DNA from 2 places in the Aliamphritea hakodatensis genome. Region 2 is predicted to be linked to the other one. Evidence: predicted binding sites of a transcription regulator. Region 2 holds the regulator's gene; the other holds the start of a gene.

Region 1 (16,071 bases), 2.4 Mb from region 2:
GGAAATCATCATTATTTAGCCTCAGCCTGTTACCTCGACAGCAAACGCGGGGTATACTTGGCCGCTTTACAGATTTTAACTGCGGCTTGAGCGGCCGGCCGGTTTCGGCAACTGCTGCTGAATGTCGCCACTTTTTCTAAATATTGCGGCTGAATAAAGCACATCTAAAAAGGTTTACGATGGAACAAGTGATCGAATTCGCAACCAATAACTTCATGCTGATTATCGCCTGGGTTCTGACCCTGGGCATGCTGATCTTCACCGAACAGCGCAAGGGCGGTAAGGCCGTTAACACCCATGAAGCAACCCGCCTGATCAATAAAGAGAATGCGGTCATTCTGGATATCCGTCCGAAGAAAGAATATGACACCGGCCACATTACCCATGCGATTCACATTCCGGTTAACGAACTTGATACCCGCATGACTGAAATCAACAAGCATAAAGACAAGCCTGTTATTGTGGTCTGCAACCTTGGCCAGACCGCTGGCGCGGCCACCAAAAAACTGATGACGGCCGGATTCAGCAATGTCGTTAAACTGTCAGGCGGTATGACAGAATGGAAGGCACAAAGCTTGCCTATTCTGAAGTAACTCCATGACTGATATTACAATCTACAGTAACGGCTGGTGCCCATTCTGCCGTCGCGCCAAGATGCTTCTTGAACACAAGAACGCAGCGTACACGGAAATTGACGTTGAACGTCAGCCCGGTGCGCGGCAGGAAATGATTGAACGGACCAGACGCACTTCTGTGCCGCAAATATTTATCGGTGATTACCATGTGGGCGGCTGCGATGACCTGTTCGCCCTGGAACACCAAGACAAACTTGACAGCCTGTTACAGGGCTGATCATCGACTGACATTAAGGATTTAACATGGCTGAGAACGAACAAGCGCAACAGGAACAGGCAGCACCACAGTTTGCTATCCAGCGCATCTACACCAAAGACTCTTCTTTCGAAGCGCCAAACTCCCCGGCAGTGTTCACTAAGCAATGGCAGCCGGAAATCGGTCTGGACATGAACACGTCAACCAACAAGCTGGAAGACGGTGTTTACGAAGTTATCCTGACCCTGACCGTAACGGCAAAGAACGCTGAAGAGAACGCTTTCCTGGCTGAAATCCAGCAGGCAGGCATCTTCACCATTTCCGGTCTGGAAGAGCAGGAACTGCACCACACTCTGGGTGCTTTCTGCCCGAACATCCTGTTCCCCTATGCCCGTGAAACTGTGGACAGCATGGTTAACAAAGGCAGCTTCCCTGCCGTTATGCTGGCACCGGTTAACTTCGATGCCCTGTACGCTCAGCAGATGCAGCAGCGCATGGCAGAAGCGGAAGGTACTCAGGAAGCGCAGCACTAAACTGCCTCGTACCCGTACAAAAAAGGCCGGCTGCAATAAACAGCCGGCCTTTTTTATTGTGCCACATATATGTCTGACATCAGACAGCCGGGCGATACTTCAACTGTAACCCTTTAAGAAAGTTACGCAGAATCTGCGCTTTGCATTCACGGTAATGCTTATGCCCCGGCTTGCGGAAGAAAGCACTCAGTTCATGCTTACTGATTTCTGACCCGCCCAGCGCCAGGATTTCCAGTACATCTTCAGCCTGAAGATTCAATGCTATTTTAAGCTTCATAAACACAATGTTATGCGTCAGCCTTGACTCAGGCACCGCAGCAGGCCCTTCCCGCTTACCCCGTTTTTCGTTAATAAAGCCATTCAGAAAAGTCGCCAGCAACTGATCTTCACACAGGGCAAAATCAGCATCGTCATCCTTTTTCAGCCAGTCACTCACCTGACTGCGGGTAACTGTCAGGCCGGCAGCGGCAAAGACAGCGATCATGCCATTGTCATCAATATCAAAAATATAGCGGACACGGCGTAATACATCATTGTTAGTCATATCGAATTCCGATCACCAAAGTGAATAATGTGGAAAATATCTACAGTAAATTTATCAGGTATTTTGTTTAGCCAGCCAGGCAGCCGCCTGACCATTGTCTATCATCAGCTGCAACCCGGAAGCCGGTACCGGCAGCATACCCAGCATGGCGGTATGCGGAATCTGATGTTCGGCCATTAGTGCGGTAAACCTATCAGACATGACCGCCACCGGTAACTGCTGATGCTGCAGTGACAGAATATTAATCATCTGCCCCCGGATACCGGCAAAAGTTAGCTTTACTCCGCCAAAACCGGTCGCCCTTAACCAGCACTGCTCACGGTCCGGCGAATATTCCGGCGGTGCCAGCTCAGTAATCAGCCAGACTTTTGATTGCGCCATGATCTATTCCCCTGTCAGACATACTGTTTAAACCTGGCCACCAAACCCTAACTGGCGCCATGCTTCATAAACCACCACCGCAACCGTGTTTGAAAGGTTCAGGCTGCGGCTGTCCCCTTTCATCGGTAAGCGCAGTTTCTGTTCTGCCGGCAGTGCATCACGCACTTCATCAGGCAACCCTTTGGTTTCCCGGCCAAACAGCAGAATATCACCGGCACTGAACGCCGCTTCGCTGTAGTTGGCCGTGCCCTTGGTGGTCAGTGCCCAGACTTTACCCGGCTGCAACGCTGCAACACAGTCATCCAGGCTGGCATAACGTTTCACGTCGGCAAATTCATGATAATCCAGCCCTGCCCGGCGCAGTTTTTTATCATCAAAATCGAACCCCAGCGGCTCGATCAGATGCAACTGAAATCCGGTATTGGCACACAGACGAATAATATTACCGGTATTCGGCGGGATTTCCGGCTGAAACAGCACCACGTGCAGCATAAAACATCCTGATAGTTAAAAAGACTGGGCGGCAATTATAGCCGCCCGGTGAAGGGATTACAGCTCAGACATCTTCCATTGCCAGTTCTTTGATCTTCCGGGTCAGGGTATTGCGCCCCCAGCCCAGCAGTTGGGCCGCATCTTTGCGTCGCCCGCCGGTATGCGCCAGCGCTACCCGGATCATTACTTTTTCAAAGTCCGGCACAGCCGTTGCCAGTACATCCGAGCGCCCCTGCCCCAGTTCGGTTTCTACCCAGCGCTGCAGACCCGCCTGCCAGTTCATGCCGGTATCAGTACCCGCCGTTACACTGTCAGTCTGATCCGCCAGTTCGGGCGGTAAATCCGCCAGCAGAATTTCCCGGCCGGACGCCATGACGGTCAGCCAGCGGCAGGTATTTTCAAGCTGCCGGACATTGCCCGGCCAGGTCAGCCCGGCAAGAAACTCAGCGGTGACCGGGTTCAGTACTTTAGGCTCTACCGCCAGCTCCCGTGCAGAACTTTGCAGAAAGTGCTCGGCCAGCTTGGGAATATCTTCCCGCCGCTGCGCCAGCTTAGGAATATGAATGCGGATAACATTTAAACGGTGGAACAGATCTTCCCGAAAACGCCCCTGTTCCACCAGTTTTTCAAGATCCTGGTGGGTAGCGGCAATGATGCGCACATCAACCTTTACCGAGGTGTGCCCGCCAACCCGGTAGAACTCACCCTCAGCCAGCACCCTTAACAGCCGGGTCTGGGTATCGGCGGGCATGTCACCGATTTCATCCAGAAACAGGGTGCCACCATCGGCCTGCTCGAAGCGTCCCGGACGCCGGCTGGCCGCCCCGGTAAACGCACCCTTTTCATGGCCAAACAGCTCGGATTCCATCAGATCTTTGGGAATCGCCGCCATATTCAGCGGAATAAACGGCGCTGCCGCCCGCGGACTGTGCTGGTGCAACGCCTGCGCAACGAGTTCTTTACCGGTACCCGACTCACCATTGATCAGCACCGTAATATTAGACTGTGATAAACGCCCGATGGCCCGGAACACCTCCTGCATGGCAGGCGCTTCGCCAATAATCTCGGTACTGGGCTCAGGCTGTACTTCCACCAGCGATTGCTGTTCATGGGCATGTTCCACCGCCCGCATCACAATGGCAGTAGCTTCATCAATATCAAAGGGTTTCGGTAAATACTCAAACGCCCCGCCTTTATAAGAGGCCACGGCACTGTCCAGATCCGAATGGGCAGTCATAATAATAATCGGCAAGTCCGGATATTCACCGTGTACCTGCTCCAGCAATCCAAACCCGTCAATTCCGGGCATACGGATATCGCTGAGCACCACATCCGGCCGGTCTCGTTCCAGCCGGCTGAGCATGGCGTCACCACTGTCAAAAGATGTCACCTGCAGCGAGTCACTCTTCAGCGCCCGTTCCAGCACCCAGCGAATCGACTGATCATCATCAACCACCCATACATTTGCCTGATTAGCCACGTATATTCTCCTGTTGATCATGCATACCTGCAGGCAGGTCCACCGGCAGTGTCTCTAACGGTATAAGTAACTGGAAACGGGTCTCACCGGGCACCGTCTTACATTCAATCAGACCGCCATGCTGTGAAAGGATTGTCTGCGCAATCGCCAGCCCCAGACCGGTACCGGACGCCCTGCCGCTGACCATCGGATAAAAAATCTTACTGAGTAACTCTTCAGGGACACCGGGGCCGTTATCGATCACCTCAACACTGCATAACAGCCGGTGGGTTTCACTGCCCAGCGTAATGTTACGCACCACTCTTGTGCATAATGTAATGCAGGGGTCTGCAGTGTTTGCTTCCTGTAAAGCCTGCATACTGTTACGGACGATATTCAGCACCGCCTGTATCAGCTGGGTCTGGTCGCCGGCGAACTCCGGCAAACTCGGATCATAATCACGGATCAGCTTTATTGACCCGGCGGTCTCTGCTTCCAGCAGACTGGCCACGTGTTCCAGCACCGCATGGATGTTCACCGATGTCAGCTGCGGCCGGCGGTATGGCCCCAGCAACCGGTCCACCAGATCCCGTAACCGGTCGGCTTCACTGATGATCACCTGGGTATAATCATGTAACCCCGGGTCAGCCAGTTCCCGTTGCAGTAACTGCGCTGCACCGCGCAGGCCACCCAAAGGATTTTTAATTTCGTGGGCCAGCCCCCGCACCAGATTAATAGAGGTCTCATGCTGGCTGAGCAGCTCTTCTTCCCGGGAAATACGTAACCATCTGTCCCGGGGATGCAGCTCCAGCAACAGCAGTTTTTCAGACTGCTGCAACATCGGGTTAACACTGTAATCCACTGTAAACTGATGCCCGGACAGGCTGTTAACCTTTGCTTCCCGCTTAGTAAAAGGCCGCTGGTGCTCCAGCGCTTCTTTCAGCAACTGCCAGTCTTCATCCCCCAGTGTCAGCCACTGCCGTACCGGCACATGAAACAAACGGCGCTCGCTGGCTTCCAGTAACATTTCCGCCGCCGGGTTCATATACACCAGCGAAAAACGGTCATCGATAAGCATGACCGCCGTGGTCAGGTTATCCAGTAACTGCTTATATAGTTTTATGGCCATAAATATGCCTGCCAATACCTTTCCGAAGTTTGCTCTTACATGATGAAGACATAACGCCAGCTTCTCTGAACTGATCTGATATTTAGTACTGCAAGAACCGAACCAGACAACCGCCCGCCCCATACAAAGGGGTTTACAGTGCTCTGGCACACACTTTCATTCTAACAACGCACCAAAATAGTGCAAAGATATCAGCCAAGGTATTCGCTCCTAGCCGCCACAGCACCCCGGAAAAACTTACCCGCCTGCAAGAATGCATAAATAACAACGTGTTTAATAACGACGTGCTCAATGCAATCCATGACAGAATGAGTACCCCGCTACGGGGCAACACTCTGAGAACATTGACCCAAAGGCCTGAGCTGCAAATGCCAATCAGGCTTCAGCTTCAGGCTGCCTTGCTAACAGTAGCCTTTACCGCTGCCCGGTTTCAGTCTGCCCCATCCGTCCGGCGATACACACCCGGAACCTGTCGCACCAAAAAAGTGCACTGAATTTACCTCAGCTGCCGTTAATCACACCTGCCGGATAATCAATAAGAAAGAAATCGCTTCACCCTTCTCAGCCAACGCCTATATACTTGGCGCGGTTATACAGCTTACGGGCTGTAAATCATTGTCGGCATGGAGCCAAAGGCAATTATTAAAAGGAATTAAACGATGAAAAAGCACCACCCGATAATGGCCGCTCTGGCCATTTCTGTACTGTCGGTATCCGCTCTGGCAGCCCCCTATCAGGCAGGCGATGTATACCTGTTCGGCAATATCGGCCGGTCCGACTTTGATCCGTCAGTCAATACCAGCGGCTTTACTTTAGATACCACAGACAACGCCTTCGCGCTGGGAGCCGGCTACCGGATTAGCGAAAACTTTTCCGCAGAAGTGGGCTATACCGATCAGGGCAAGCTTTCTGTTAAAGACCGTTTCAATAACAAAGGCTCGATTGAAGCAACCGGTTATTTTCTCGGCCTGAAAGGTGAAATGATGGTCACCGACAGCATCAGTCTTCTGGCCCGCGGCGGTGCCTTTTTCTGGGATGCTAAAGGGAAAAACTCTCTCAGAAACACCGATGAAGATGGCACCGATCCTTATATTGCCCTCGGAGCCGCCTACCATTTCAATAAACAACTGGCCGTTGACTGGCAGATATCCCGCTATTACATGGAAGACGATGCAGGCGACAATCTGGATATCGATACCGTCAGCCTCGGCCTGACCTACAACTTCTGATTCAGCCCACGGTTCCATGCCCACAAAAAAACCTCCCGAAGGAGGTTTTTTTTTCATCTGCTATCTGTGATTAAACAGAGTAGTACAGATCGAATTCTACCGGGTGAGTAGTCATGCTGACTTTCTCGCACTCTTCACGCTTCAGCGCGATGAAAGCATCGATCATGTCATCAGTGAATACGCCACCGGCTGTCAGGAATTCACGGTCGTTATCCAGAGCACTCAGTGCTTCTTCGAAAGAAGCAGCAACAGTTGGGATTTCCTTCGCTTCTTCAGCTGGCAGATCGTACAGATCTTTATCAGCTGCATCGCCAGGGTGGATCTTGTTCTGGATACCGTCCAGACCAGCCATCATCAGTGCCGCGAAGCACAGGTACGGGTTAGCAGACGGATCAGGGAAACGGGTCTCAACACGGTATGCCTTAGGATTAGTCACGTAAGGGATACGGATAGACGCTGAACGGTTACGGGCAGAGTAAGCCAGCATTACCGGCGCTTCGAAACCCGGTACCAGACGCTTGTAAGCGTTAGTAGAAGAGTTAGTCAGCGCGTTCAGTGCTTTAGCGTGCTTGATGATACCGCCAATGTAGTACAGCGCCATTTCGCTCAGGCCGGCATAAGCATCACCGTGGAACAGGTTAACGCCATCTTTGCTCAGAGACATGTGAACGTGCATACCTGAACCGTTATCGCCAACCAGTGGCTTAGGCATGAAGGTCGCTGTCTTACCGTATGCGTGAGCAACGTTGTGTACACAGTACTTCAGGATCTGTACTTCGTCAGCCTTGGCAGTCAGAGTGTTCGGACCAACACCGATCTCGCACTGACCGGCAGTTGCTACTTCGTGGTGGTGTACTTCAATGGTCAGACCCATTGCTTCCATTGCGTCACACATAGCGCCACGCAGGTCGTGCAGGGAATCAACCGGTGGTACCGGGAAGTAACCGCCTTTAACACGTGGACGGTGACCAGTATTACCGCCTTCAATGTTGTGGCTGGAAGACCATTCAGCTTCCTGAGAGTTGATGGTGTAACCGCAACCACTGATGTTTGCATGCCACTTAACTTCGTCAAATACGAAGAATTCCGGCTCAGGACCAAACAGTGCAGTATCAGCTACACCGGTAGAGATCAGATATGCTTCTGCACGCTTGGCAACAGAACGCGGATCACGGTCGTAACCCTGGCCCGTAGAAGGCTCAACGATGTTACAGCGAACAATAATAGTAGAGTCTTCAGCAAACGGATCCATTACAGACGCGCTGTCATCCGGCATCAGAATCATGTCAGATTCATTAATACCTTTCCAACCGCCGATAGAAGAACCGTCAAACATCTGACCTTCTTCAAAGAAATCTTCATCTGCTTCGCTGGCAGGAATAGTAACGTGCTGCTCTTTACCGTGAGTATCAGTAAAACGCAGGTCTACCCAGCGTACGCTGTTATCTTTAATCAGCTTAATAGTCTCTGACATTATCGTCATCTCCACAGGTTTAAATTTGTCTGTTCCGTACCGTTACTGTCACAGCAACCGTACAGAAAAATATGTTTGCTAGGGCACTGGTCAAACGTATAAGGCTTACCGGCACCTTCGCCGCGACTACCGTTATGGGCAAGTCTAAAAGCAAAGCACGTGCCAACATTCAAAAACAGATACTGAAAACGGATAAAAAAACCGTCACTTAAACAGTATTCCCAGCATAAAACCGCCTGAAAAACCCCACTGGTGCCAATAACTGCCTGACTTTCAGAGACTTTCCTACCCGTTACCTGTTTATCTGCTTTTGCGGTACAAAACACCGTACTACAGACATTCAATAAGTGCTCTTTATAACGACGCCTCGGATCAGCCAACCACACCGCACCAATATAGTGCAAACAAAAAGCACGCGCCCCATAACAGGGCATACAGGTAACCAGCGCCGGTCGTCATTATTTTCGCCGCACAATATTACTGCAGTTTTACCGCTGTGCCCTGTGTCAGCCCGTTAAATCAGTCATTTAATGTGACATTTTGGTGATTTTTTCAAAACATGAATAAGAAACACACAGCTTTGCCCGCATTCATGTATAATGCGCGCCTTATTTATTTTGTCTGCACAGGTTCTCAGACGTGATCGAAAAACTAAGAAACATCGCAATCATTGCGCACGTTGACCATGGTAAAACCACCCTGGTCGACAAAATGCTCTCCCAGTCCGGCACCCTGGGTCGCCGTGATGAAGGCACTGAGCGTATCATGGACTCCAATGACCAGGAGAAAGAGCGTGGTATTACCATTCTGGCGAAAAACACCGCCATTGAATGGAATGACTACCACATCAACATCGTAGATACCCCGGGCCACGCCGACTTTGGTGGTGAAGTAGAACGTGTTCTGTCGATGGTTGATTGCGTATGTCTGCTGGTTGATGCGGTTGATGGCCCGATGCCACAAACCCGCTTTGTTACCCAGAAGGCATTCGATCAGGGCCTGCGCCCTATCGTTGTTGTTAACAAGGTTGACCGTCCGGGTTCACGCCCTGACTGGGTTATTGATCAGGTATTTGACCTGTTCGACAGCCTGGGCGCCACCGATGAGCAACTGGACTTCCCGATCATCTACGCGTCTGCCCTGAACGGCATCGCGGGTCTGGAAGCTGACGACCTGTCTGAAGACATGACACCGCTGTTCGAAGCCATCGTTGAACATGTTGAGCCGCCTAAAGTTGATACTGAAGGTCCGTTCCAGATGCAGATTTCCGCCCTGGACTACAACAGCTACGTGGGCGTTATCGGTGTTGGCCGTGTTACCCGCGGAACAGTTAAGGTGAACCAGCCAGTTAAGGTTATCGATTCAGAAGGTGCTGTCCGCAACGGTAAAGTTCAGAAGATCATGGGTTACCTGGGTCTTGAGCGTGTTGACGTTGACACTGCCCGTGCCGGCGACATCATCTGCGTAACCGGTATCGAAGTGCTGAACATTTCCGACACCCTGTGTGATCCTGCTCAGGTTGAAGCGCTGCCAGCACTGTCTGTTGATGAACCGACGGTATCCATGACCTTCCAGGTGAACGATTCACCTTTCGCCGGTCAGGACGGTAAGTACGTGACCAGCCGTAACATCAAGGATCGTCTGGACCGTGAACTTATCCACAACGTAGCACTGCGCGTTGAACCGGGTGACTCCCCTGAGAAATTCAAAGTATCCGGCCGTGGTGAATTACACCTGTCAGTACTGATCGAATCTATGCGCCGTGAAGGTTTTGAGCTGGGTGTTTCCCGTCCGGAAGTAATCCAGAAGGAAATCGACGGTGAGATTCAGGAGCCTTTCGAAGTTGTCATGATTGATGTTGAAGATCAGCATCAGGGCAGCATCATCGAAGAGCTGGGCAAACGTAAAGCAGACATGACCAACATGGAAGTTGACGGTAAAGGCCGTGTACGCCTGACCTTCATGATGCCTTCCCGTGGCCTGATCGGTTTCCGTTCACTGTTCATGACCATGACATCCGGCAGCGGCATCATGACCTCTGTCTTCGACCATTACGGTCCGGTAAAAGACGGTGAAGTGGTCAGCCGTAACAACGGTGTACTGGTTTCCATGGTATCCGGTAAAGTACTGGCTTACTCTCTGTGGAACCTGCAAAGCCGTGGCCGTCTGTGTGTTGTACCTAACATCGACGTTTACGAAGGCATGCTGCTGGGTATTCACAGCCGTAACAACGACCTGGCCGTTAACCCGATTAAAGGTAAGCAGCTGACCAACGTACGTGCCTCCGGTACAGATGAAAACATCCAGCTGACGCCGCCAATCCACTTCACACTGGAACAGGCACTGGACTTCATCGAAGACGACGAACTGGTTGAAGTAACACCAAACTTCATCCGTCTGCGTAAGAAGATGCTGACTGAAAACGAACGTAAGCGTGCTGCCCGCGCTGCCAAGTAATTCAGCACCTGCCTGATAAGCCGGTTTTTAACCTTTAAAAACCGCTTCCCGCCCGGACAGTACTCACTGTCCGGGCTATACTCCCCCTTGCACTCAGTTCATTTCTTTAAGTAGCATCAGTACTTAAACTGCACAGCAAGGTTGCCCAATGCATACACTCTATCCGGATATAAGCCCTTATAAACTGCATTCACTGGATGTTGATTCCCAACACCGCCTGTATGTGGAAGAAAGCGGCAACCCCCGGGGAATTCCGGTACTCTTTGTTCATGGCGGCCCCGGCGGCGGCACCAGCCCCCAGCACCGCTGTTTTTTTGACCCGGAACGCTACCGCATTGTCCTGTTCGATCAGCGCGGTTGCGGGCGCTCAACCCCGCATGCAGAACTGAATAACAACACCACCGATCATCTCATCGAAGACATCGAGAAAATCCGCCAACACCTCAATATTGATCAGTTTTTGCTGTTCGGCGGCTCGTGGGGTGCAACCCTCAGCCTGCTGTACGCACAGCGCCATCCGGAACGGGTCTGCGGGTTGATTCTGCGCGGTGTATTCCTGTGCCGCCGGGAAGACATCCAGTGGCTGTATCAGCAGGGAGCAAGCGCTGTCTTTCCGGATTACTGGCAGGATTACATTGGCGAAATTCCGCCAGCGGAACATGGCGACCTCCTTACCGCCTACTATCGCCGCCTGACATCAGATAACGAGATCGCCCGGATGTCTGCAGCCAAGGCGCTGTCCGTCTGGGAAGGCCGCTGTTCAACCCTCGACCCTAAACCTAACGTGGTTGATCACTATTCCGATCCGCACATCGCCCTGGCCATGGCCCGCCTTGAAGCGCACTATTTCGTGAATGAAGGCTTCATCACCGGCAACCAGATTCTTGAACAGGCCTACCGTATCAGCGAAATACCCACTGTCATTGTGCATGGCCGTTACGACATGGTGTGTCCGCTGCAACAGGCCTATGCGCTGTATCAGGCCCTCCCGCAGGCCGAGCTGCACATTGTCCGGGACGCCGGCCACAGCCTGATGGAGCCGGGCAATATTGATAATCTGATCAAGGCCACCAAAACCTTTTCCCTCTCACTGGCCTGAATAAGTTCGTCGGGCTGAAAGTCCCCTCAGCCCGGCAATGTCCCCATGTATTTCCCACCGTAACACCCATCAAACCACGTTAAAAACTCACCCTGTAAACAACGGTTCACATTCGGTTTACAAGGTTTTACAGGGCATTCACCACCGCTCCCGGCAAAGACTTTAGTATTAATCCGTGGCTGGCCATTCGGATACTCTTTATCGCCCTGCCACAGTCTGTAACAACCCCTGGAGCAACATATGAATAATAAAATTGCTAAGCCGGGCCTCATGATGGCAATGCTGCCAATTGTGCTGACGCTGGCCATTCTCGGCATTCAACTTTTCTATTTCGGTGACTTCACCCCGCACATTCCTCTGGCGATCGGTCTGGCAATTACCGCCCTGATTGGCTGGTGCCGCGGCTATCGCTGGGATGACATCGAAGACGGCGCCCTGCACGTCGTTCGGGTAGGTTTACCTTCCATCGCCATTCTGATGACCGTTGGCATGATTGTCGGCATCTGGATCGCCAGTGGTACCGTTCCCCTGCTGATTTACTACGGTCTGAAAATCCTCAGCCCGGAAATATTCCTTGCCGCCAGCATGCTGCTTTGCGCGGTGGTTTCGGTATCTCTGGGAACATCCTGGGGAACCACCGGTACTGTCGGTCTGGCCCTGATGGGCATCGGTGCGGGTTTTGATATTCCCATGTACTGGACCGCCGGCGCGGTTGTTTCCGGGGCATTTTTCGGTGACAAGATTTCCCCGCTGTCGGATACCACTAACCTGGCTCCGGCCGTAACCGGTGTAAACCTGTTTGATCATATCCGCAACATGATGCCTACCACCGTGCCGGCCATGCTGATTGCCTTCGCGATCTATGCCACCGTTGGCTATACCCTGATCGGTTCCCAGCAGGTAGATTTCTCTAAAATTGAAAGCATCACCGGCGGCATTGCAGCCAATTTCAACCTGTCACTGCTGTTGCTGCTGCCACCCGTCGTCGTCATCGTACTGGCGCTGAAAAAAATGCCGGCGCTGCCATCGCTGTTTGCCGGTGTGCTGCTGGGTGCCGTACTGGCGGTCACCGTGCAGGGTATATCCCTGCATGACATCTTCAACTTCATGCATTCCGGCTATAAGATCGACACCGGCGTTGCAGAAATCGACGGCCTGCTCAACCGGGGCGGCATTACCTCCATGACATGGGTGATTACACTGGTGCTGATCGCACTGAGCTTCGGTGGTGCACTGGAACGGACACGCTGCCTGGAAACCCTGATCGATGCCGTGGTGCGTCGCACCCACAGCTTCTTTGGCTTGCAGGCATCGGCAACCGGCTCCGCAGTGGCAACCAATCTGGTGGCCGGCGACCCGTACCTGTCCATCGCATTACCCGGACGGATGTTTGCACCGGCCTACACTAAAGCAGGCTATTCAAAACTGAACCTGTCCCGGGCGGTCGAAGAAGGCGGCACCCTGATTTCCCCACTGGTACCCTGGAATGCCGGAGGCGCATTTGTGATTACCGCGCTGGGGCTGGGTATCGGTGACGGTAACTTTGAAAACCTGCTCTACATTCCGCTGGCTTTTGCCTGCTGGCTGTCGCCAATTATCGGCCTGTTCTACGCCGCAACCGGACGCTTCTCACCGAAAGCCTCTCAACAGGAGCTGGCACAGGCTGAAGCAGAAGAGCATGACGCGCTGAGCCTGCAGGACGCCAAATCAGCATCCTGAAAAATTAAGATACAAACTCCGCCAACGCCGTCCTAAGACGGCGTTTTTTTTATGCCCTGCCTCAGCATAAGCCTTCTGATTTTTCTGACTATTTTCTCACTGGCCTGACCACTCACTGGCCAGGCCCGACTGAAACCACTACCATGCCTTCCCTGACTTTCTGATAACAAATACAAGGCACGGCTATGAAAGCACTTATCCAGCGGGTTACATCAGCAGCGGTAGACATTCACGGTGAGCGCCACGGTGAAATCGGCCCCGGTATGCTGGTACTGCTCGGCGTTGAACGGACCGACACCACCGCCGATGCCGATAAACTCCTGAAGAAAGTGCTCGGTTACCGGATCTTTTCCGATGCCGATGGCAAGATGAACCTCAACCTGCAACAGGCCGAAGGTGGTTTACTGGTGGTTTCTCAGTTCACGCTGGTCGCAGACACCCGTAAAGGCATGCGCCCGGGCTTTTCATCCGGTGCCTCTCCGCAATTAGGTGAAGAACTGTATGACTACTTCGTCAAGCAGGCCCGTGAACTGCATCATGAAGTAGGTACCGGCCAGTTCGGCGCGGACATGCAGGTCAGCCTGACCAATGACGGCCCGGTCACCTTCATGCTGGAAAGCTGATCAATGACCGACTCCTACGCACTGGCAGAACGGATCTTTCTGACGGTTTTCCCGCTGTTTACCATCGTGCTTTCCGGCTACCTTTATGGCCGGCTGAAAAATCCGGATATGCGGCTGGCCAACCAGCTCAACATGGATATTTTCGTGCCGGCGCTGCTGTTCTTTGTACTGTCGGCCAAGTCATTCGATTTACCCGCATTTAAAACCCTGGCACTGGGCGCTGCGCTGGTTATTCTTGGTTCCGGACTGATTCTCTGGCCCCTGTGTAAACTGCTTAAGATTGCACCAAAAACCTTTCTGCCACCGATGATGTTCAGTAATAGCGGCAATCTCGGCCTGCCGCTGATCCTGCTGGCCTTCGGCGAATATGCCCTGCCCGCAGCCGTGGTGTTATTCATTGTGGAAATGACCCTGCACTTCACTGTCGGCATTTACATGATGGACCCGCGGACCAACCCGCTGAAGTTGCTGCGGATGCCCATCATTATTGCGACGATAGCCGGCCTGAGCTGGAGCAGTCTGGAACTGACCATGCCCGCCGGCATAGCGACCGCGCTGGACATGCTCGGACAGATCTCCATTCCCCTGCTGCTGTTTACTCTCGGCGTGCGTCTGATTGACGTGGACTTCAGCGCCTGGCGAATCGGTGTGCTCGGCGCCGTTCTCTGCCCGGCGGCAGGCATTCTGATTGCGTTACTGCTTCAGCCACTGTTACAACTGGAAGGTGAACAGTACGCCTATCTGCTGCTTTTCGGCGCACTGCCCCCGGCGGTCCTGAATTACATTGTGGCGGAGCAGTTTAATCAGGAACCCCGGCAGGTTGCTTCCATCGTACTGATTGGCAATATTGGTGCACTGCTGTTTATTCCCGCCACCCTGTATTTCGTTTTACGCTAAGCCCTGATCGGAAAGGTTGCGGTTTGCTTTCTCTGTGAAAGCCCGCTGTAATAGCGCCAGTTTCTTTTTTGGCGCATTACCCCTGCCCGCCTGAATAACCGGATTACCGTCATGACATCTATCACCGCAGCAGACCTCAGTTTCGACCAGCAGCATATCTGGCACCCGTATTCCTCTATGATCAGCCCGCCATCAATGTACCCGGTGGTATCCGCTGAAGGCGTACGCATCACACTGGAAGACGGCCGCGAACTGATCGACGGCATGGCCTCCTGGTGGTCTGTAATTCACGGTTATAACCATCCTGAACTGAACCAGGCGGCTCATCAGCAAATTGATAAAATGTCCCATGTGATGTTCGGCGGCATTACCCACCAGCCGGCCATCGAGCTGGCCAGACAACTGGTGGAAATGACACCGGCTAATCTGGATAAGGTATTTCTGGCAGATTCAGGCTCAGTGGCCGTTGAAGTGGCCATTAAAATGGCCATTCAATACTGGCATGCCCGCCGGGCCCACGAAGGCAAAACCAATACCAAACACCGATTACTGACCATCCGTAACGGCTATCACGGCGACACTTTCGGTGCGATGTCCGTGTGTGATCCGGTCAACGGCATGCACGAAATCTTCACCGAAGTCCTGCCTCAGCACTTCTTTGCCCCCCCGCCACAAACCGGCTTTGACGAAGAATGGGATGAAAACGACTGCGCAGAACTGAAGCGTCTGTTCGAAGCACACCATGAAGACATCGCTGCCCTGATACTGGAACCCATCGTTCAGGGGGCCGGCGGTATGCGCTTCTATTCACCTGAATATCTGAAAACCGCCCGTCATCTATGTGATGAGTATGATGTGCTGCTGATCGCCGATGAAATTGCCACCGGCTTTGCCCGCAGCGGTGCCCTGTTTGCCTGTGATCATGCGGGCATTGCCCCGGACATCATGTGTCTGGGCAAAGCGATTACCGGGGGATATATGACCCTGGCCGCCACCCTGACCACCAGCCACATCGGCGAAACCATCTCATCCGGCGGTGCCGGCTGTTTCATGCACGGCCCGACGTTCATGGGTAACCCGCTGGCCTGTGCGGTTGCAAACACCAGCCTGAAGCTGTTACGTGAATCCGACTGGAAAACCAACACTCAACGCATTCAGCAACAGCTCGAACAGGGACTTGCCCCCTGCAGGGAGCTGCACTCAG
Region 2 (16,071 bases):
GTGTTCAGACCCGTGTCATTCTGCCGGCAGACCTTGGTGCTGAGGTGCCTGTTGCTCCTGGTTCCGGTTTGCAAACGGAAGTGCCGCAATGGCTCACTCTGTTGCTGAATCAGCCGCGTATTTATGTATCAGACAGCCAGATTTTACTGCAGCCGTCCCAGGGGGACGCGGTGGCTGTACAGCTGCAGTCTGCGCAGTTAGAAAATACCTCAGAACAGCATCAGCTGTCAGTGGGGCTGGAACTGGCGGTTGCCGGTGAACCTGCGAATACCCTGCGGCTGGTTCTGGAAAGCAATGGCCTTAAGCAGACACCGGCAGTGGATTTTTATGTGCAGGCCAATGCGTTATCCACTGGCCTGCTTGATACCGTCAGGCGGTTGCTGCCGGGCGTTGGTGGGCTGAATGAGGTGGATGTTGAGCAGCTTGATGCCGGTATCAGCCTTTGGGGGCGCTGGAGCAATGGCGCGATCAGCCGCTTGCGTACCCGGATGGATATCAGATCGTTGCTACTTGAACAGCCTCAGCCTGTTCATCTGGAAGACTTTACTGCGGATCTGGTGTTTTCTGAAGAGGCCGGCCTGAAGCGTTTGCGGGCCAGTCATCTGGAAGGTGTGCTGGACTCGGCCCGGTTAAGAATTAACGAGGCGGTGCTGCAGCAGCGTCATGACAGCCTGCGTTTTACCATGCCTGAGCAGAATCTTGGTCGTCTGGAGGCCTGGCTGTTACAGCAGTCTTTTATTCCGCAGGCAGTGCGTGATGAAATCGCTTTGCTGGCTTTGCAGGGGAATGTTCGGAATATTCAGGTGGACTGGCCTGTTCTGTCTGACGCTGACCCGGAGGGAGGCGTTGATCTGGCCGCTGTCGGATTACCTGCTTTCAGCCCTCTGGATTTTGCCGCTGTTGCCGATCTGGACCGGGTTGGATTTAACGGCTATGAAGGTGCACCGGCGATGCAGGGTGTGGATGGCCGTCTTGAGCTGGCGTATCAGGATGATGAGCTGAATGGCCGGATTGATCTGGCCAGCGATGATCTTGGTCTGTTCTTTCCGGAAGAGTTTAATGCTGGCTGGCGTTTTGACTATGCCCGCGGCACAACCTTTTTCCACCTGAAGGAGCAGGTGCTGACGCTCAGCAGTGACCTTGTGCGCCTCCGCAAAGAAGGGATAAACGCCAGTGGCCGCTGGAGCCTTTATCTGCCGCTTGATCCTGAGATTCGCAGCGAGCTGACATTGCTGATTGGCATTAAAGATGCCGATGGCCGGTTAGCGCCGACCCTGATTCCCCATAAAGAACTTTCTGACGAACTGAATAACTGGGTAACTGCTGCCGTGAAGCAGGGGCAGGTGACTGAAGGAAGTCTGTTGCTTCATACCAATACCCGTTCGGCTTTCAGTGATGAACCGCAGGTTGTTCAGCTGTTCCTGGATGTGAAGGGCGGCACCATTGACTATGATCCGAACTGGCCTGCCGTTACTGGCACGGATGCCACCATGCTGATGCGTGAAGAAGGGCTGGAAATTTATGCCACCGGCGGTCAGTTAAAGGGCAGTGCTCTGGAGCAGGCGTGGGTATATTTACCACCGGGAACCGAAACATTACGGGTATTGGGATGGGCTCAGGGGGATGCTGGTAATATTCAGGATGTGCTGCTGGGCAGCAATATCTTTTCTGAACCGGTTGAAGAGTTGCAGCAATGGCGGGTAACCGGGCAGGCAAAGACTGCCGTGAACCTGAATTTACCGCTGGACGATCCTGAAGCGGTACCTGATGTGGATGTGGCTGTGGATTTATCTGCAGGGCAGCTCAGCTCAGACGCGCGTCAGTTAAGTTTGTCCGGGCTGGTCGGGCGCTTGAATTATAATCAGCGCAAGGGCCTGTCATCACCGTCACTGAAAGGGCAGATATTCGGAGAGCCGTTTAGCGCTACCATTCTCAGCCGGAATACCCGGCAGGGCACCGTTACTTCGACGACGTTAAACTCCCGGGTCGAGCTGAAGAAAATTCAGCAATGGACCGGAGAAACCGTGCTCAGCGGTATGCAGGGCAGGCAGGCGTATACCGCTACGCTGGATATCTGTGCAACGGCCAGTTGTTCTAAGTTGCAGATTGAGAGTGATCTGAAGGACACTGAACTGAGTTTTTTTGCACCGCTTAATAAGCCAAAAGGTGAAAGATTGCCTTCGCGATTCTCTATGAATTTTGCGGCTACGCCGACGCTGACGTTTAACTTAGGTCAGCGGCTGGCGGCGGCGATGGTGTTGAGAGGGGAGGACATTGAACGTGCTAAGTTTGATTTTGGCACGCAGAAAACCTCTTTACCTGCGCAACCGGGGTACAGTCTGTCTGGTTACCTTGACCGTTTAAATATCGACGAATTACAGCAGTTTTTATCGGCTAACGGTCTGGTGAATGAGACTTCGCCGGCCCCGGGCGGTACGGCATCGGCATCGCCGGCGGCGCTTGAGGCAATTGCAGAAATTGATATGACGCTGTCTGAAGTGTCTTTTGGAACCACCCGGCTTAAAGATGTCCGCTTAGAATTGCAGGACCTTGGTGAGCAGCGCCGGATCAGCCTTCACAGTTCCGCAGTGCAGGGGTCGCTCACGATTAGTGATAACCGTCCATATTTGCTGGATCTGGCCTATATCGACCTTGATGCCCTGTTGCCTGAAGATGCCGGTGATAATGCAGCAGAAGCGCCGTTTGTGGATTCAGCCATCAGGCCTGGTCAGTTGCCGGCTGCGAATGTAAAAGTTGGTCAGTTGGTGTACCACGGTAAGCGCTGGGGAGAGTGGGGCTTTAGTCTGCGAACCCAGGATGGCGACAGCGTATTCAGTGACCTGTACGGGCGTATGGATCAGTTGAATATTAAAGGTGATATACGCTGGTCTTCCGGTACGCCTTCGCAGTCAGAACTGCGCCTGAGCTTACGGGGCGATAATGTCGGACAAAGTCTGATGACTGCAGGCTATCAAAAGGTGCTGGAAACCAGAGAGTTTCGTGCGGATACCAAAATGTTCTGGTCCGGTGCGCCCTGGCAGTTCAGTCTGGGACGTGTCAGAGGGGGCGCAGACTTTGTTGCGGAAGAAGGGCGACTGATTGAAAGCGGAACTTCCAGTAACTTTTTGCGTATTTTTGGCATTCTGAACCTGAATACCCTTGGCCGGCGGTTGCGGCTGGATTTCAAGGATCTGTTTGCCAAGGGCGTCAGTTTCGATGTACTTAAAGGCCGCTACCGGATTGAAAACGGTATCGCGTCGAGTGTGGAGCCTCTGACACTGGATGGCCCTTCGGCCGATGTTCAGCTCACCGGTGATATCGATCTGGTGACGGAAACGCTCAATACGGAAATGCAGGTCACCTTGCCGGTGACCGATAACCTGCCGATTGCGGCTGCTCTGTTAGGCGCGCCTCAGATTGCCGGCGCAGCGTTTATCATCGATAAACTGTTCGGCGATGAAATTAAAGAAAAGGTGGCCGCGGTGCGCTACCGGATGCAGGGCGACTGGGGCGATCCGCAGTTCGAACTGATTACTTCCGGAAAAGACCGGACGCAGGGTGTGGTTGAAAACTGACCCGCGTCCTTAGCCGGAAAGATTTAAAGCTGGAAGCGGGACTCAGCCCGTTCCCGGAGGTACTTAAACAGCTTCCGGGCGGCAACCGGCGGTTTATTCTGAGACAGCTCTTTTTTAGCATTGCGCAGCAACTGGCGCAGGTGCTGAATATCGGCACCGTCATCTTCATTCAGATAGGCCTGCAGGTCAGCATTGTCACCCTCAATCAGGCGGTCACGCCAGCGTTCCAGTTTATGGAACATCTGTGCATGTGCCTGTTTGCCCGCTTCAAAGCGGTCCAGGGCGGCTTCAATGGCTTCTGTGTCTTCGCTGCGCATCAACCGGCCGATGTATTGCAGGTGGCGGCGAATCGCCTCTGAACGGGGCTGAAGGCGGCCTGCTTCAACGATGGCAGCACGCAGCTCCTCACTCATTGGTACCTGTTCAGCCTGCTCTTTGTTCAGCGCGGTGATTTTGGCGCCCAGATCCTGTAAGGCTTCCATTTCGCGCTTACGCTGGGTTTTTGAAACCCATTCTTCATCATCGTTAAACTGTTCGTCGGCGTCCGGGAAATATTGGTTACTCATAATGTCCACTTAACTTAAGGGGGTTAGCGGGTATGCCACTAACTATAGAAGAAGGTTGCCAGACCGAGAAAGGCAAAGAAGCCTACTACATCGGTGATGGTTGTCAGTAATACGCTGCCGGCCAGTGCCGGGTCGATTCCCCAGGCTTTAAGAATAATCGGTAACAGCGTGCCGGCCAGCGCAGCAGCTATCAGGTTGATGACAATGGCACAGCCGATAATAAGGCCGATGGTGGTGTCCTGAAACCAGAGTACCGCAATCACTGCAACCACAATGGCCCAGAGGATACCGTTGGCAGTGCCGACCACCAGTTCACGGTTCAGCAACCAGCCGGCGTTAGACCGTTCAACGTGGCCCAGAGCCTGACCCCGGATCACCAGCGTTAATGCCTGGCTGCCGGCAATGCCGCCCATACTGGCGACAATGGGCATCAGTACCGCCAGGGCAACCACCTTATCGATGGTGTCTTCAAATATGCCAATGACCGCTGAGGCAATGAAGGCCGTAATCAGGTTAACCCCCAGCCATACCGCTCTGCGGCGGGTGGTTTTCATAACCGGGGCGAAAGTATCTTCGTCGTCGTCCAGACCCGCCATACTCATCAGCGAGTGGTCGGCGTCTTCACGGATGACGTCGACCACGTCATCGATGGTGATACGGCCCAGCAGCTTGTTATTTTCGTCTACCACAGGTGCGGATACCAGATCTTCCTGTTCGAACAGTTGTGCGACCTTGTCATCCGGCATTTCTGCTTCAATGGGTTCCGCGTCGGTGGACATGATTTCCCGGACAGTGATGCTCGGGTCGCTGACCAGCATCCGGGTCAGCGGCAGGTTGCCGATGTATTCATCTTTCCGGTTAACCACGAACAGGCTGTCGGTCATATCCGGCAGCTCGTCGTGCCGGCGCAGGAAGCGTAACGCTGTTTCCACGCTGATATCCGGGCGCACCGTGATGGTGTCTGTGTTCATCAGGCCGCCGGCGGTATCTTCCGGGTAAGACAATACCGCTTCCAGACGTTCCCGGTTCTGGCTGCCCATTGAGCGCAGAATTTCCCGGGTCAGGGTTTCCGGCAGTTGCTGGATGACGTCGGCCATGTCATCGGTTTCAAGGGCTTCGGTGATGGCCAGAACTTCCTGCGCGTCCATCTGGCTGAGGATTTCGGTCCGTACATCATCCCCCAGATCCTGCAGTACATCGGCTTCCAGTTCCTGGTGAATCAGACTCCAGAGCAGGCGCCGTTCTTTCGGTGGCGATTTTTCCAGCAGGTGAGCGACCTCAGAGGGGCGCAGGGTATTGTTGAGGGTATAACGAATCTGTTTGAACTCACCACTTTCCACAGCTTCTGAGAGTTTATCTAGATCTGTTCTTTCAGTGGTTTCGATCATTCAGGGCCTCAGCAATTCCGGAAAAAGTGACGGGCAGGCATAACCGGCTTATCACCGGTGAAAGGCTATTATAGCGGATTGTTTTTCAAGGGATAAGGGATGATTGCGGCAGGAGCGGGTGTGGCAGGCTTATTCTGCTTCGTCAAAACGGTTATTTATCAGCTCAACGATTGCGTTCAGTGCTTCCTGTTCATCTTCACCGTCGGTACTGATCGTCAGTTCGGTGCCTTTGCTGGCTGCCAGCATCATGACCGACATAATGCTTTTGCCATCAACCTGACGGCCATCTTTTGCCAGCTGAATATCACAGCTGAACTTGCTGGTGAGGTTAATCAGCTTAGCGGCGGCCCGGGCGTGCAGGCCGAGTTTGTTGATGATGGTTAACTGTTGTTCCTGCATAAGTCCTGATACGCCTCCGTTGTTTACAGTGTCAGGGTGGGGGCAAAGCTGTTTGCCGCTTCAGGGAAGTTCCCTGTGCCTGACATGAACATTATCCATAGTTCGTCTGAAATGGCTAGCTAACTGCTCGGCGATAAACACTGAGCGGTGGTGGCCGCCGGTACAGCCGATGCCGATTGTGACATAGCTGCGGTTATTTTTTTCGAATACCGGCAGCCATTTTTCCAGATAACCGGTGATGTCCGCCAGCATTTCACTGACTTCTGTTTCCTGGCTGAGGAAATCGATAACCGGTTGTTGCAGGCCGGTATACTCGCGCAGGGGGGGCAGCCAGTATGGGTTCGGCAGGCAGCGGACGTCGTAGGTAAAGTCCAGATCCAGCGGCAGACCGTATTTGAAACCGAAAGATTCAAACTGGATAGACAGCCCCTGTTCCTGTTTCTGCATGATGCGCAGTTTGATGCTGTCGCGCAGCTGATACAGTGACAGGCGGGTGGTGTCCAGACGCAGATCTGCCAGTTCCGCCAACGGGCCAAGCAGCTCGCGCTCATACTCGATAGCGTCTTTCAGGCTGCGCTGTTCGTTAGAAAGCGGGTGCTTGCGCCGGGTGGCACTGTAACGTTTAAGCAGCACTTCTTCGTTGCTGTCCAGATATAAGAGCTCACAGCTGATGTTCTGTTTTTCCCGCAGTTTTTTCAGAATTGCCGGAAACTCTTCCAGATTACTGAGCGGGTTACGGGCGTCAATACTGACCGCCAGCAGGGTTTGCGGTGCATCGTTACTGGTTTTTTCCGGGGGGCGGGTGATCAGTTGGGGTAACAGGTGGGCAGGCAGATTGTCGATGCAGTAGAAGCCAATGTCTTCCAGCGCCTGCAGAGCGGTACTTTTACCCGAGCCGGAACGGCCGCTGATCACTACCAGTTTCATGTCAGTTATTCACCTTGTAATGGGTCGCTGCCTGCAGTAATTCTTCGCCGGAGGAAGCACTGCGCAGCTGTTGACGAAATTCGGTCTGACTGAACAGTTCTGCCAGGTTGCCCAGCGTTTGCAGGTGTTTATCACAGGCGTCAGTGGGTACAAGCAAGACAAACAACAGATCAACAGGCGCGCCGTCGATGGCGTCAAAATCAATGGGATTGGCCAGCTGAACGAGGCATCCAACCACCTGATTGTAGTGGTCCAGTCTGCAATGGGGAATAGCGACGCCTTCTCCGATACCGGTACTTCCCAGGCGTTCCCGGCCGATCAGGCCTGAAAAGATGTCTTCTTCTTCAAGGTCGTCTGACTGTTGGGCGATGGTTTTACTGATGAGTTCCAGGGTGCGTTTTTTGCTGCCGCCCTCAAGAGCGTGGAGCACTCTTGAGGGGGTAAGTAGATCTTTGATTAACATAAGGTTTCAGAAACGTTGCTATTTGTGATTCTTTAGTTTTTCTTTATGTTTGATAACCTGGCGGTCGAGCTTGTCGATCAGGCCATCAATTGCGGCATACATGTCATCGTGTTCGTGTGTGGCGAACAGTTGGCCACCGGCTACATGAACATCACCTTCGGCTTTTTGCCGGGTTTTTTCAATGCTCAGTGTGACCTGGGCGTTGGTGATGTTGTCGAAGTGACGTTCCAGTTTGCTGAATTTGCTGTGCACATAGTTGCTCAGTGATTCTGTCAGTTCGACGTGGTGACCAGAAATATTGATTTGCATGGCAATCTCCTTGTTAGTGCATTACGGATGTTATCCGTAATTTCATTAAACCAGACGCTTTCGTTCATTTGAAGGTGGAATATTCAAAGACTCACGATATTTTGCGATGGTTCGGCGGGCGACTTTGATTCCCTGCTCATCCAGCAACTGGGTAATTTTATTATCACTCAGCGGCTTGGCAGGGTTTTCAGCAGCAACCAGTTTCTTTATCAGCGCACGGATTGCGGTGGAGGAACAGGTTCCGCCTCCGTCCGTGCTGACGTGGCTGGAGAAGAAATATTTAAGTTCGAAGATACCTCTCGGGGTATGCATATACTTTTGGGTGGTTACCCGGGATATGGTTGATTCATGCATGTCGACAGCTTCGGCAATATCATGCAGCACCATTGGCCGCATGGCTTCTTCGCCTTCTTCCAGGAAGTCCTGCTGGCGGGCGACGATCTCACGGGTGACCTTCAGGAGGGTTTCATTACGGCTGAGAATGCTTTTAATGAACCAGCGCGCTTCCTGCAGATGGCTTTTGAGATAGGTGTTGTCAGGGCTGTTGTCAGCCCGTTTAATCAGGTCTGCATAGCTGTCATTGATGCGTAACCGGGGAGAGGCTTCAGGGCTGAGTTTTACCTGCCAGATACCTTTGTCCTGGCTGACAAATACGTCAGGTATGACGTATTCAGAATGGCTGGTGGTGATCGTGGCACCGGGCTTCGGATTCAGCGACTGAATCAGGGCGACCACGGCCTGTAACTGTGGTTCTTTGAGCCGGGTTTTACGCATCAGCAGTTTGTAGTCATGGCTGCCAAGAATCGGCAGGTACTGGCTGGCGATCTTACGGGCTTCTTTGAGGTACGGGGTGTCAGCCGGTAACTGATCCAGTTGCAGTAACAGGCATTCACTCAGGTCGCGGGCAGCAACACCCGGCGGGTCAAATTGCTGCACCCGGCGCAGCACCGCTTCAATCTCGTCGAGTTCGGTTTCCTGCAGGCGTGAATCGTCCTGGCTGGTGAAGTGCTCGTGAATGGCTTCCAGTTCAATGCTCAGGTAGCCGTCCGGGGTAATTCCATCAATGATATTGGTGGCAATTAACTGATCCAGCTCGCTCATTGGCGTCAGGTTCAGCTGCCAGTTCAGGTGATCCTGCAGGGTTTCTACCGCCGTATCATTGGCTTCAAAGTTGCTGTCGCTGAAGTCATTATTGCTGGTCGATGCCGGCGTGGCCGTCTGAAAGGTATCTTCCCACTGGCTGTCCGTTGACAGCTCATCCGGAATGTCTTCATTCCAGTCACTGTCTGCTACATGGGTGTCTTCCGGTTCAGCACTGACTGTTTCAGTGGTTTCCTGCCTGGCTGGTGCGTCGGCGTCATGCTCGACTTTCGCTTCAGTGTTTTCGGCTGCTTCTTCTTCACCCACTTCTAACATAGGGTTGGAGTCGAGGGCTTCCTGGATTTCCTGTTGCAGGTCAAGCGTTGACAGTTGTAACAGCCGAATCGCCTGCTGCAATTGCGGGGTCATCGTAAGGTGCTGGCCAATCTTCAGTTGTAACGCCTGTTTCATATAACTGCTTGTACCTGTCAGAGAATGGAAAGGGAGAAAACTACAGGCGGAACTGCTCGCCCAGATATGCCTGCTTCACTTGCTGATTACTCAGTATATCTTCTGGTGCGCCAGCGGCAAGAATATATCCTTCACTGACTATATACGCCTGTTCACAAATATCTAATGTTTCACGCACATTATGGTCAGTAATCAGGATGCCGATGTTTTTGCTTTGCAGGTGTTTAATGGTGGCTTTTATATCGGTGACCGAAATAGGGTCCACGCCTGCGAAGGGTTCATCCAGAAGAATGAAGCTGGGTTCTGTTGCCAGGGCGCGGGCAATTTCAACCCTGCGGCGTTCGCCTCCGGATAAAGCCATCCCCAGACTGTCAGCCAGATGGGTTACATGAAATTCTTCCAGCAGTTCGGCCAGTTTTTCTTCGCGCTGCTGTTTGTTCAGTTCCGGACGGGTTTCAAGGATCGCCATAATGTTATTCCGTACGCTGAGCTTACGGAAGATGGACGCTTCCTGTGGCAGGTAGCCGATGCCTTTGCGGGCACGGTTATGCATGGCCTGTTTGGTGAGGTCCTGATCATCGAGCAAGATCGTGCCCTTATCAGCGTCTACCAGTCCGACAATCATATAAAAACAGGTGGTTTTGCCTGCGCCGTTAGGGCCCAGCAGGCCGACAATCTGTCCACGCTCGATATGCATGGAGACATCTTTTACAACGGATCTGCCTTTGTAGCTTTTAGCCAGATTTAATGCTTTGAGACTGCTCATTAATTGTTGCCGCTCTTATCATTGCTTTGAGCTGCTTTTGGCTGAATAACCATAATCACCCGTTCATTTGAAGCTTTGTCGTCGCTGAATGCTTCAATGGTACTTTTTTTCATGTTGTACACAATCCGGTCACCGGTGAAGACATCTCCGCCCTGCGTGACTTTAGCTTTCCCGGTAATGACCAGTATTTCAGCGCTGGTATCGTAATCCAGCTTGTTACCATACGCATGGGTAAGCGGTTCCTGCTTATTGGGCTTTTGTTCATAGTGAGCCGGGCTGCCCAATGCTTTGATGTTCGTGACGCCGCCGTTTTTTTGTTGTAACTCGACAGTGCTGCCCTCGATCTTCAGGGTGCCCTGCTGAACATTGACGGCACCCTTGTATACCGTAATCCCGGTCAGCTCATTCATATTGGCGCTGTCTGCGGCAATATGGATGGGTTGTGATTTGTCTTCAGGCAGAGCGTTTGCCAGCCCGGAAAACAATGCTGACAACAGGATGAGTGGTGTTGCAATACGGCTAATTGACATAGTGAAGCCCTTTTACTTGGGATTGCAATTCGACAGTGTTGGCGTTGAAATCAGCTTCCATGCCAACACCTGTTGTGCGGCCTGACTGATCAGATATTGTGACTTTTGCGGCGGTTTGCGCAAGCTTTTTCTCGGTATAAACCGTCAGGGTTTCCGTCTTCAGTGTCTGTTGCTGCTGAGGTTGCTGAAGATCCCGGACAATAACATTGCCGATAAACTCTACGTGTTTGTTTTTATCCGGCATTTCGGCCTGATTACTGGTGACTGACTGCGTGATGTTGCCGTCTGTGTAAAATTGCAGATGAGGGTTCTGCAGTTCAAGGCGCTGCTTTGTCGGCAAGTGCTCGGTGAATTCGGCGGTCAGGGACTGGGTTTGTAACCCGTCGGTAGCAAAGTCTTTGACGTGACTTTGCTTGATGAAGTAGTCCGCCTGCGGGTGTGCCGGCTTATCGGATTTTTCCGCTGATTTCTTAGTGCTGTCCTGCCAGCCCAGATAGAAGACGCTGATGCTGACAATGATGACGGCGCTGAATATACGCAGGCGGGAACGGATGCTCACAGGTATTCAGCCCAGATTGCATCAAGTTTATTCTGCGCGGCCAGAATGGTTTCACAAAATTCTCTGCCGGCGCCCTGACCGGCCTGACGGCTGGTGCACCAGTCGGCATGCTGGCGGACAAACTGATGGCCGCCGTTGACGGTTGCACCAAAAGTAACCGCCCGGATAGCAGCCAGATCTGGCAGGTCATCGCCGATGTAAGCGGTATTTTCTGCGTTAAAGCCGGTATCTGCCCACAGGTCCTGAAGTGCGGTGAGCTTATCTTCCCGTCCCTGATACAGGTAGGAAATGCCCAGTGATTTTGCTCTTTTTTCAACCTGAGGAGAGCTTCGGCCAGTGATGATTGCCGTTTGAATGCCTGCTTTTTGCAGCATTTTGATGCCAAGGCCATCCAGCGTGTTGAAGTTTTTAATTTCGCTGCCGTCGGGCAGAAAGTTCAGTTTGCCGTCGGTCAGTACACCGTCGACATCGAAAACCGCGAGCTGTATGTTTTGCATCTGCCGGATAAGTGCTTCAGAGATATTGGTCAGCATCAGATTACTCCGGCCTGTAGCAGGTCATGCATGTTCAGTGCGCCGACAGGTGTGCCTGCTTCGTTCAGTACGATCAGGGCATTAATTTTATGGCTCTGCATGATTTGCAGGGCTTCAGCTGCGAGCATTTCTGCCTCGGCCGTGGTGCATTCGCGGGTCATCACCTGGCTGATCGGGGTGTGTTTAAGGTCGACATTCTGGTCAAGGGTACGTCGCAAATCACCGTCGGTGAAAATGCCGATGAGTTTACCGGTTGCATCCTGAATACCGGTCATACCCAGACGTTTACGGGTAACTTCCAGTAAGGCGTTATCCAGTGACGTATCAGGGCTGACCAGCGGGATTTCATCGCCACTGTGCATGATGTCAGCTACTTTCAGCAACAGCCGCCGTCCCAGGCTGCCACCGGGGTGAGAAAACGCAAAGTCTTCAGCGCTGAATCCGCGGGCTTCCAGTAACGCAATGGCCAGAGCATCGCCGATTACCAGTGCAGCGGTGGTGCTTGATGTGGGTGCCAGTCCGAGAGGGCAGGCTTCTTCTGTGACCTGTACATTCAGGTTTGCACTGGCAAACCGTGACAGGGTTGAATCCGGATTTCCTGTAATACTGATCAAAGGCGCATTCATGCGCTTGATTAACGGCAGGAGTGCGGTTACTTCACTGGTTTCACCGGAGTTAGACAATGCAATGATCAGGTCTTCCGGTGTCATCATGCCCAGGTCGCCGTGGCTGGCTTCCCCCGGGTGGACAAAGAATGCTGGCGTGCCGGTGGATGCCAGGGTCGCAGCGATTTTCTTACCGATATGACCGGATTTTCCCATGCCGGTGACGATCAGCCGCCCTTTGCAGTTGAGTGCCAGTTGGCAGGCGGTATCGAAGTCACCGTTTAAATGTGCTTCCAGATCGGCAATTGCGGCCTGTTCAATCTGGATAGTGCGCCGCGCTGAAGCCAGAAAATTAAATGTGTCTTGCATTACTTAAACGCTCATCTTATATAGCACACCCAGATACGCAGCATAGCCGATTAGCAGCAATGCGCCCTCCGGGCGGCTGATGCGGGGTGGCTTTTGCCACAGTGCCAGTACCAGCAGTAACGCGGTAAGGCCAAGGGTAACTCCATAGTCACGCCATACTACGACCGCATCAAACGCAATTGGTGCCAGAAAACCTGGTACTGCCATCACCGCGGCAATATTAAAGATGTTTGAGCCGACAATGTTACCGATCGCGATATCCGTGTGGCCTTTAAGCGCGCTTGCAACGGAGGCCGCCAGTTCCGGCAGGCTGGTGCCGATGGCAACAATTGTCAGGCCAATCACCAGATCGCTGACGCCCAGTTCCAGCGCAATTTCGGTGGCACCCCACACCAGAGCCCGTGAACTCGCGGCCAGCAGCGCCAGGCCCAGTATCAGCCAGAACACTGCTTTAGCCGTTGTCATATCCGGCAGTTCTTCCTCTTCGCTGGCCAGCTCATCATTTTCGGCCGACTTCTGGAAGCGGGCAAACATGAACAGGCTGAAAATCAGCGCAGCAGCAAGCATCAGGGCATCTGTCAGCCCCAGATACTGATCGAAAAGAACCAGCCCTGCCAGCAGGGTCACACCGAGTAACAGAGGGATTTCCCGTTTGAGTACGCCGGACTTTACAGGCAGCTGGGTAATCAGGGCTGTAACCCCCAGAACGAGCCCGATATTGGCGATGTTTGAGCCCAGGGCATTACCGATTGCCAGACCGCCGGCGCCACTGGTTGAAGCCATTGCTGATACCAGAATTTCCGGTGCTGAAGTACCGAATGAGACAATGGTTAAACCAATCAGCATCGGCGACATACCAAAGTTTTTGGCAGTGGCGGCGGCACCGTCAACAAACCGGTCAGCACTCCAGACCAGGACAACAAAACCGGTGAGCAAAGCAAGAATAGGGTAAAGCATCAGTTTTTGGGACTCGAACATGAAAAAGAATGAGCCGCATATTTAATGAAGAATCGGACGGATGTGCAAGGCCTGTGTAACGGCAGGCTGATTTTATTGGCTTTTTCTGCGGGATTTTTTTGGTGGCGGGGTTGGTGCTCTGGTATAGTGCGCGCTATTCGTTGCTATGCTGATGTGATTTTGGCTGACTGAGTCAGAGATCAGGGAATATCGGACGGTTTGCGTGTATTTCTTATGACAGGCGCCAGATCCTGTATCTGTTCTTTCTATATACCGAAATAACTGAACCGTTAGCCAAACTTTGACGGGGAATTGCAGTCAATACACCCACTGCACAGCTTGCCGGTGTATTAACCCTTTTTTTACCTGGCTGACGTTAGCGTCAGGCTGCACATTCTCAATATATTGCCGAAGTAACTCTGTGGGGAGTTCGAGAGTTTAAGATGAGTTATCTTGACGACAGTATTATCGATATTAAACAGTTAAGTTTTGCGCGGGGAGACCGGGCAATCTTTGATGGCGTTGATATTCGCATTCCCCGGGGGAAAGTGACTGCAGTCATGGGGCCAAGCGGCACGGGTAAAACGACCTTGCTTCGTCTGATCGGCGGTCAGCTGAAACCGGATAATGGCGAGATTCTTCTTGAGAAAGACAATATCCCGGCGCTCTCCCGCAAAGACCTGTTCCGGGTACGGGAAAAAATGGGCATGCTTTTTCAGAGCGGTGCACTTTTTACCGATATGACAGTGTTCGAGAATGTTGCTTTTCCAATCCGTGTACATACCGACCTGAGCGAACAGATGATCCGTGACGTGGTGCTGATGAAGCTTCATGCAGTCGGATTGCGCGGCGCTGCGGATATGATGCCCAGTGAACTGTCGGGTGGTATGGCGCGGCGGGTTGCGCTGGCCCGGGCGATCGCGCTCGATCCGGATCTGGTGATGTATGACGAGCCGTTTACCGGACAGGACCCGATTGCAATGGGGGTGCTGGTGAATCTGATTGCCCGCCTGAACAAAGCGCTGGGGCACACCAGTATCATTGTTTCCCATGATATCAACGAGACACTGGCCATTGCTGATTATATTTACCTGATTGCCGACGCTAAGGTGTTGGCGCATGGCACGGCAGCTGAGTTACGCGAAAACGATTCTCCCCAGGTACGTCAGTTTCTGGATGGTCTGCCGGACGGGCCGGTCCCATTTCATTTTCCGGCTGATGATTATCTCGATCAGCTGATGCAGGGTTAACTAAAATGTTTGCAAAAATTCAGGCGCTGGGGGCTGCCGGGCTGAACAGGGTGGAAGCATTTGGCCGTTCCGGCATCATTCTTTCACAGGCGGTCTTTGCGATTCCGGGCCGTCAGGCGTGGCCGTTATTCATTCAGCAACTGTATTCAGTGGGTGTACTGTCGCTGATCATTATCATTGTATCCGGCTTGTTTATCGGCATGGTGCTGAGTCTGCAGGGGTATACCATTCTGGTTGATTACGGCTCTGAGCAGGCGGTGGGGCAGATGGTGGCCCTTAGCCTGGTACGTGAATTGTCGCCGGTGGTGACCGCACTGTTGTTTGCCGGACGGGCCGGGTCTGCACTGACCGCTGAAATAGGGCTGATGAAGGCCACCGAGCAGCTGTCCAGCCTCGAGATGATCGGGGTTGATCCGTTACGCCGGATTATTGCGCCGCGCTTCTGGGCCGGTATGCTCAGCCTGCCGCTGCTGTCCATGATATTCAGCGTTGTTGGAATCTGGGGCGGTATGCTGGTGGGGGTCGACTGGCTGGGCATTTATGAAGGCTCTTTCTGGTCTAATATGCAGAACTCTGTGGACTTTTTTGAAGACGTTGTAAACGGGTTGATCAAAGCACTGGTTTTCGGTGTGGCGGTCACCTGGATCGCGGTTTATCAGGGCTACGACTCTGTGCCGACGTCTGAAGGTATCAGCCAGGCAACGACCCGCACGGTGGTGTATGCGTCGCTGGCGGTACTTGGGCTGGACTTTATTTTGACTGCTTTGATGTTTGGAGATTTATAAGATGCGAATCCGGGGACTGGAATTAGCAGTAGGCTTTTTTATGCTGGCCAGTGCGCTGGCGCTGCTGGTGCTGGCATTGAACGTAAGCGGACTTACTCTGTCTGAGAGTAACCGCAGCTATAAAGTCTATGCATTGTTTGAAAACATTGGCGGTTTAACCTCCCGCTCCAAGGTAACCATGTCCGGGGTTAAAATTGGTCAGGTAACGGCAATTGTTCTGGATGAGGATCAGTTGATGGCCCGGGTGGAGATGGCCATTGATTCGAATGTAAATTACCTGAGTCTGGACAGCTCTGCGTCTATCCTGACGTCCGGCCTGCTGGGTGAAAAATATATCGGGATTACGACCGGTGCTGATGAAGAAATGCTACAGGACGGAGATTTTATTGAAGATACTCAGTCCGCGCTGGTATTAGAAGAACTGATTGGTAAGTTTCTGTTTAATGAAGCGACCGAATAAAGAGAAAAATTATGCGTAAATTATTATCTGTTTTTAGTCTGGCGGTACTGGTTGCTCTTAGCCCGGTGAGCCTGGCGTC

The links. The regulator sigma-54, encoded in region 2, starts transcription at its own class of promoters, with help from an activator protein. The targets are predictions, from matches to a motif close to TGGCACNNNNNTTGCTNT.
Region 1: the regulator sigma-54 is predicted to act here: its motif matches at 5,457-5,474, upstream of glnL (nitrogen regulation protein NR(II)).

What each region holds. Positions count from the first base shown of each region.
Region 1 covers NZ_AP025281.1:4,071,510-4,087,580, forward strand. The annotation lists gene PCI15_RS18670 (rhodanese-like domain-containing protein) at 180-593, shown strand; gene grxC (glutaredoxin 3) at 598-852, shown strand; gene secB (protein-export chaperone SecB) at 879-1,364, shown strand; gene PCI15_RS18685 (YehS family protein) at 1,444-1,908, opposite strand; gene PCI15_RS18690 (hypothetical protein) at 1,963-2,289, opposite strand; gene trmL (tRNA (uridine(34)/cytosine(34)/5-carboxymethylaminomethyluridine(34)-2'-O)-methyltransferase TrmL) at 2,317-2,781, opposite strand; gene ntrC (nitrogen regulation protein NR(I)) at 2,846-4,261, opposite strand; gene glnL (nitrogen regulation protein NR(II)) at 4,254-5,369, opposite strand; gene PCI15_RS18710 (porin family protein) at 6,029-6,598, shown strand; gene glnA (glutamate--ammonia ligase) at 6,669-8,072, opposite strand; gene typA (translational GTPase TypA) at 8,712-10,529, shown strand; gene pip (prolyl aminopeptidase) at 10,678-11,628, shown strand; gene nhaC (Na+/H+ antiporter NhaC) at 11,869-13,347, shown strand; gene dtd (D-aminoacyl-tRNA deacylase) at 13,533-13,970, shown strand; gene PCI15_RS18740 (AEC family transporter) at 13,974-14,867, shown strand; gene bioA (adenosylmethionine--8-amino-7-oxononanoate transaminase) at 14,979-16,071, shown strand, end outside.
Region 2 covers NZ_AP025281.1:1,297,606-1,313,676, forward strand. The annotation lists gene PCI15_RS05910 (YhdP family protein) at 1-3,575, shown strand, start outside; gene yjgA (ribosome biogenesis factor YjgA) at 3,599-4,141, opposite strand; gene mgtE (magnesium transporter) at 4,180-5,529, opposite strand; gene PCI15_RS05925 (HPr family phosphocarrier protein) at 5,659-5,928, opposite strand; gene rapZ (RNase adapter RapZ) at 5,989-6,855, opposite strand; gene ptsN (PTS IIA-like nitrogen regulatory protein PtsN) at 6,857-7,318, opposite strand; gene hpf (ribosome hibernation-promoting factor, HPF/YfiA family) at 7,337-7,627, opposite strand; gene PCI15_RS05945 (RNA polymerase factor sigma-54) at 7,673-9,178, opposite strand; gene lptB (LPS export ABC transporter ATP-binding protein) at 9,219-9,944, opposite strand; gene lptA (lipopolysaccharide transport periplasmic protein LptA) at 9,944-10,474, opposite strand; gene lptC (LPS export ABC transporter periplasmic protein LptC) at 10,464-11,033, opposite strand; gene PCI15_RS05965 (KdsC family phosphatase) at 11,030-11,566, opposite strand; gene PCI15_RS05970 (KpsF/GutQ family sugar-phosphate isomerase) at 11,566-12,540, opposite strand; gene PCI15_RS05975 (calcium/sodium antiporter) at 12,544-13,518, opposite strand; gene mlaF (phospholipid ABC transporter ATP-binding protein MlaF) at 13,941-14,747, shown strand; gene mlaE (lipid asymmetry maintenance ABC transporter permease subunit MlaE) at 14,753-15,532, shown strand; gene mlaD (outer membrane lipid asymmetry maintenance protein MlaD) at 15,534-15,992, shown strand; gene PCI15_RS05995 (MlaC/ttg2D family ABC transporter substrate-binding protein) at 16,004-16,071, shown strand, end outside.